DNA from 2 places in the Oceanobacillus sp. B139/18 genome. Region 1 is predicted to be linked to the other one. Evidence: a T-box and tRNA genes for the amino acid it is inferred to sense, from the RefSeq annotation. Region 1 holds a T-box; the other holds one or more tRNA genes.
What was found. The T-box of region 1 lies ahead of argS (arginine--tRNA ligase). A T-box ahead of a tRNA ligase gene usually reads a tRNA of that ligase, here a tRNA-Arg.

Region 1 (3,423 bases):
GGCATGAGTATATTGCACATAAAGCCCGGTAGAACCTTCAAATTTCAACATCGCTTCTAAGTTGAATTCAATATTGTTTTGTCGTTCATTCTTTAAGTCATGAAAAATAATGGCGCCGACACCAACCACTTTTGCTACGTCTTCTTTATTTTCTAATGTTGAGTTTTTAGCTTTAATATTTTGGTGAGCCAGATCAATAGCTTCTTTGATGACATCTTCTAATAGCACAACCTTCCCTTTACGAGTCGACATTTTCTTGCCATCTTTTAATATAAAGCCAAATGGTACATGCTCTAATTCATTTGCCCAGTTATATCCCATTTTCTGTAGTACGAGGAATAGCTGCTGAAAATGAAGGCGCTGTTCTTGCCCTACGATATAAAAGGACTTTTCAACATGATAGGTCTTTCTTCGATAAATAGCTGCAGTTAGATCTCTCGTTGCGTAAAGGGTAGCACCATCTTTCTTTTTGATTAAGCAAGGCGGCATCTGTTCATCTGTTAAGTCAACCACTTCTGCTCCGTCAGAGAAAGACAGAAGATCTTTCGCTTTCAACTTTTGGACAACTGTATTCATTTTATCATTATAGAAAGCTTCCCCATCATAGGAGTCAAATTCGATATCCAGCAGCTTATAAATTTTCTCAAATTCTTTTAGTGATTCTTCTCTAAACCATTTCCACAACCGAGTTGCTTCTTTGTTTCCAGATTCTAATTGTATAAACCAAAAGCGTGCTTTATCCTCTAAGTGAGGATGTTTTTCTGCCTCTTCATGAAACTTCACATATAGATGAAACAGTTCTTTGATTGGATTCTTCTGTACTTTTTCTTCTGCGCCCCAAAGCTTATATGCGGTAATCATCTTGCCGAATTGAGTTCCCCAATCGCCAAGATGATTGATACGAATTGCCTTATAACCGCATTTTTCTGATATATTAGCAAGGGCATTGCCAATAACAGTAGAGCGTAAATGTCCCATGGAAAAAGGCTTCGCAATATTGGGAGATGAGAAATCGAGCGTGATTGTTTTTTTCTTGTACTGGGAAAAAGAACCGAAATTTTCTTGTTCCTTGATAATATGTTGGATTACTTCTTTACTGATCGTCTCCTTGTTTAAAAATCCATTTAAATACGGGCCTTCAGCAATCGTCTGTTCTAAAAAGGGTGCAGCAATATTCTCGGATAACTCTTTTGCTATTTGCTGTGGTGCTTTTTTCAATTTTTTTGCAAGTGTAAAGCAAGGAAATGCTAAATCTCCGTGTGCATTATATTTTGGTTTTTCCAGCAATGAAATGATTTCATTTATATCGGATACTCCTTCTAAATGGGAAGCTATTACATCTCCAAATTGCTGGTGATAATTCATGTTATCAATCCTCCTAGTATAATGGAATACAATTTTATAAAACAAACCTTCATTCAGCGGGAGTTTTTCGTACGATTTTCCGCAATAAATAAAAAACGTCTCCATGATATAACATAGAGACGAGTTTATCCGCGGTGCCACCCTAATTGTTCTTATTTTATGTGTGGCTTTATCCTTTAGGAAAGGAGTGAAATAAGAACCATCTTATCGTATCTTTAACGGAATCACCCGGCGTATCCTACTGATTGTTCAGACAGCTCCTCCGAAGTGCGCTTCATTATATTCTGTATCACCGGGCTTACACCGTCCCCTCGGTTCGCTATCATACAAAAATATAATTACTCTCTTCATCAACGGTTTCATATTAATGGAATAGTATACAGTATTTTTTCAAAATAACAAGTATTTTCTGCTGTTAAAGCTTATCCTATACAACAAAAATAATTTAATCACACCAAAACTTCTCCCCTACGTTTTTTAAATGGATTATGCTAAAATGTATATCAGTTAGCTTTGTTGAAGAGAGGAGCTTCAAAATGGTATCAACCGTCTGTACAAAAGATTTATTGGACAGGTTTCATTTGCAATTGGTAGCAGGAGAAGAAGGGGTTCACCGTGAGATTATCACAAGTGATATTTCACGTCCAGGATTAGAAATGACTGGCTTTTTTGATTATTATCCCAGAGAACGCCTGCAATTGATCGGAAAGACAGAATTAGCTTATTTTCTGGGTTTGAATGCAGCGGAGAGAAAGCAGCGTGCTGAAAATCTATGTACGGATGTAACCCCGGGGATCATCATTTCCCGCGGGATGGATGTACCGGAAGAATTTTTTGAAGCATCGAAGCACTCTGGCGTTCCTATCATACAATCACCGCGGACAACCACGCGTGTATTGAGCCGTTTAACCAATTACTTAGAATCAAAATTTGCGCCTTTTACTGCGGTACATGGTGTGTTAATCGATATTTATGGTGTCGGCGTCTTGATAATCGGCCAAAGCGGTGTCGGTAAAAGTGAGACAGCGCTTGAATTAGTAAAGCGGGGGCATCGTCTTGTAGCAGATGATAATGTGGAAATCCGGCAGGAGGATTATGAGAGTCTGATTGGCAATGCGCCGGCTCTGATTGAGCATTTACTGGAGATTCGGGGACTTGGGATTATCAATGTTATGACATTATTTGGAGCCAGCTCCATCCGCAGCCAAAAGCGGATCTCGATGGTGATTCAATTGGAAATCTGGGATGAAAAGAAGCAGTACGACCGTTTAGGCTTAGATGAAGATACCATGAAGATCATGGATGTTCATTTGCCAAAAGCAACGATACCGGTCAGACCAGGAAGAAACCTTGCTGTTATTATCGAAGTAGCTGCCATGAATTTCCGTCTGAAGCGGATGGGCGTGAATACAGCAGAGGAATTTTCGGATCGGTTAACTAAAATGATTGAACAAGGTGATTTGGAATCACAATAGGAGGATGATATAGATGACTGGGACAGACGCTCCTATTGATCGCGTGTTTTTAGAACTGGGGCCATTAACCATTTATTGGTATGGTATTATTATCGCCGTTGGGGCCGTATTAGCCGTTTATTTAGCAACGAGGGAAGCAGAAAGAGTCGGCCTTGGCAAAGAAACCATTATGGATTTCATTATTTTTGCTGTGCCGATTGCGATTATTTCAGCGAGAATCTATTATGTCATTTTTGAATTTGAACAATATGCGAATGGTCCGCTTTGGAAGATGATTGCCGTCTGGGAGGGCGGTATCGCTATCCATGGAGCTATTATCGGCGGGGTTCTCACAGCTATCGTGTTCACAAAAGTAAAGAAAATTTCTTTCTGGCGTCTTGCTGATGTGATTGCACCAAGTTTAATCTTAGGTCAGGCAATTGGACGCTGGGGGAATTTCGTTAATCAGGAAGCGCATGGCGGGCCAATTTCCGGGGCGGCTTATGAGAGCTTCCATCAGTATTTGCCGGACTTTATTATGAATCAGATGGTAATTGACGGTGTGATGTATCACCCGACATTTTTATATGAATCCGTCTGGAAT
Region 2 (3,423 bases), on a different contig from region 1:
AGCGTTAGGTAAAGATGAAGAAACAAGAAAAACAAACTTAGCCGGTATCCTCGATGGCTATGCAGCAAAAAAAGGACATCATCTAAACATCAATGTCTTTGATCGGGAAACTTTATTAGATGCGATGGAGCATCCGGAAGAATACCCGCAGCTTACCATCCGCGTCTCTGGATATGCAGTAAACTTTATTAAGCTGACAAGAGAACAGCAAATCGATGTCATTAACCGGACCTTCCATGAAAGCTTGTAAGGCCATTCTGTAAGAAGTCAATATCAAGCGCTCATTAAATAACTTGAGCGCTTGATGCTGAATTATTTTCAGCATATGAAGTGAGGGGGAAAAGTATCATGAAAGAAGGAAGAATTCATTCAATCGAAACGTGTGGAACCGTAGACGGGCCTGGATTACGCTATGTTATCTTTACTCAAGGCTGTTTATTACGCTGTCAATTTTGTCATAATCCGGATACATGGAACATGGGAGCAGGAAAGAAAATGTCTGTACAAGAGCTGGTGAAGGATATTAAGGGCTATCTCCCATTCTTCCAATCTACCAATGGAGGAGTGACTGTCAGCGGCGGAGAGCCTTTACTTCAGGTTGAATTTTTACTCGAATTGTTCACCGAACTGAAAAAATTAGGAGTACACACAACCATTGATACTTCTGCCGGATGCTTTAACCGCTCCCCTCACTTTATAAAAAATTTAGATAAAGTACTGGAATTAACTGATTTGGTTTTACTTGATTTAAAGCATATCAACGCTGCAGCGCATAAAGAGCTCACTGGTCTGTCCAATGAACATATTCTCGACATGGCCCGCTATTTAGACGAGAAGAAAGTGCCTGTCTGGGTCCGTCATGTACTTGTTCCCGGTGGCAGCGATAACGATGCACATTTACAGCAGCTCTCCGATTTTATTGCGACATTAAATAATGTCGAAAAAATAGAAGTGCTGCCGTATCATAAATTAGGTGTCTATAAATGGGAAAATCTTGGTTTGGACTATCCGCTGGAAGGTGTAGAGCCACCGACAGAGGAACGGGTGAAAAACGCCGAAGATATTTTGAATCGGGTGAAAGTGATATAGCGATAGGGAATCGGAATCCATTGCTGTATCCTGCCCTTTATATAGATGAGAAGAATGGAGCCGCTTCTTTTTAGGAGCGGCTCTATTCATTATTACCGTCTATAAAACAAAAAACATCAATGGTGTTTCTCATTTTGCTTTTTCACGAAAAATAAGCAGAACAATAATTGTCTTCTCTATATAAAAAAAAGCCACCTTTCAGAAATCTTGTCATAAAACAAACAAGAAAACGAAAAATGACGTCTGTCGGTTTATGTAATTTTCAAGTATAAACCGTGGCCTCCGATAATATAACTGAAAGACACAAATCTCTGTATAACAAGACTTTTTTACGCCCCCGGCAGGATTCGAACCTGCGGCACATGGTTTAGGAAACCAATGCTCTATCCCCTGAGCTACGGGGGCTTTGCACATAATCAGCAGTGGAAACCGCTCAATTATGCTTCATTATCCGTCCATTGAAAAATAAACGAACAATCGTATTATACTAAACCTTATCTATTTTGGAAAGCATCATGTTTCATTTATTTGCCGGCTCTCTGCAATCTCGTCCGATAAGGAATCGACAGGACGTGAAGAATCATCAGCAAACAGCCCATGAGAATAATTTCTACAGAAGACAGCCTTAGCAGAAAGGCCAGCCCTAACAGAATAGGTATGGCTAATAAAGGGAGCCAGCCGCCTTTTTTACTTGCATTATAATAATTTTCTTTGCCGCAGTGCGGACAAATCATTTTAATCTTAAATACCTGCTTAAAGGTCTGTCCATAACTCCATTTTTTCCCGCAATAACTGCAATCCGGTGTATGCATCTGCTTTCCCTCTTCTCTTTTTTAAAGTACGTGTAAAAAATTAGTTCTGAGCATTCGTAATCTCGATAGACCGATTTCGTGCGCCATCTACACATGCTTTAATTATCTTATCAAATTCATTCGCCATTAACTGGTTTAAACCAGCCTCTGTGGTTCCTGCCGGGCTGGTAATATTAACACGGAGCTGTTCCGGGTCTGCGCCAGATGTCTCCAGCATTTTTCCTGCGCCGATCACCGTCTGGGTCAGCAGCTCTAATGCCGTATCCCGGTCCAATCCTGCTTCAATTGCTGCTTTTTCCATTGCTTCCACCATGTAATAGAAAAATGCCGGTCCGCTTCCTGCAATCGCCGTAATCGTATGCATCTGCTCCTCATCGACAATTTTTGTTGTACCCACTGTCTGGAATAGTTCCTCAGCAAAGTAAAGCTGACCGAGTTCGACATTGGTTCCCTTTGAAATAGCAGTAGCTGATTGGCCGATCAATGCAGACGTATTCGGCATGGTTCGAATAACAGGAATACCTTCTCCCAGCGTTTTTTCCATCTGTTCGATAGATAACCCTGCAATCACCGAAATAACCATGTGATGCGGTTTTATATAATTTTTTAGCCAGTCTAAATAATCCTTCGCATCCTTAGGCTTCATCGCTAAAATAATAATATCTGCTTTCTTGATCATTTCTTCTTTATCCAGGTCGCAAGTCACTCCATACTTTTCAGCAATCAGATCTAACCTTGCTTTATCACTGCGATTCGTCACCAGCACCTGTTCTTTTGTAACAACATTAGTCCTTGTAATGCCTGCAATAATCGCCTCTGCTAAATTTCCTGCTCCAAAAAATGCAATTGTTTTTTCCATGTAGTTTCCTCCTGTGTGTTTCTTCTTTCCTTTAATATTTTATTTCACCGATACCTCAGAGCAATAAAAAAACTGATTATACATCCCTTGTAAAGGACGAAATCAGTATTATTCCGCGGTACCACCTTTGTTGATAAAAGTTATCCACTCACATTGATAATGCAGTTTACTGCAGTCAGCATACACTAACCTACTCCCGGATAGGTTCATCAAGGCATTTACAGAAATCTTACAGCCGCCGGATTTCCTCTCTTTGGTAAATACACATCGATTACTGGCCCGTTCACCGTATTTCTTTATTGAATTGTACTATAAGGCCTTGCCATACTTTTGTCAAGACTGCACCCATCAGAATGGATTGCAGCGTCTTTTTATCTGCTATTCAAAACAAATTTTGCTATACTTATATTGTACATGAATGTAAGCCAGAAAGGAATTTTATCAATGGATGAATCAAAACAGATACACCAGTTAACCGCTGTACGAAAAGAACTGACACGTTTCATGCTCAGCTATAAATTTGGACTGGATGAAATCAATACCAAGCTGAACATCCTTCAAGAAGAATTTGAGCATATTCATGATTATAATCCGATTGAACATTTAAAATCACGTATAAAAACACCTGAAAGTATTTTACGAAAATGCCAGCGAAAAAATATT

Region 2: it encodes a tRNA-Arg, which carries the amino acid that the T-box ahead of argS (arginine--tRNA ligase) is inferred to sense. The anticodon was not compared.

The regions. Positions count from the first base shown of each region.
Region 1 is NZ_JBVFXI010000003.1:236,310-239,732, reverse strand. It holds gene argS (arginine--tRNA ligase) at 1-1,365, opposite strand, end outside; T-box leader at 1,478-1,728, opposite strand; gene hprK (HPr(Ser) kinase/phosphatase) at 1,902-2,840, shown strand; gene lgt (prolipoprotein diacylglyceryl transferase) at 2,854-3,423, shown strand, end outside.
Region 2 is NZ_JBVFXI010000007.1:68,269-71,691, forward strand. It holds gene pflB (formate C-acetyltransferase) at 1-250, shown strand, start outside; gene pflA (pyruvate formate-lyase-activating protein) at 349-1,089, shown strand; tRNA gene ACZSMY_RS18405 (tRNA-Arg) at 1,422-1,494, opposite strand; gene ACZSMY_RS18410 (TIGR04104 family putative zinc finger protein) at 1,614-1,901, opposite strand; gene proC (pyrroline-5-carboxylate reductase) at 1,942-2,760, opposite strand; T-box leader at 2,850-3,056, opposite strand; gene ACZSMY_RS18420 (GTP pyrophosphokinase) at 3,205-3,423, shown strand, end outside.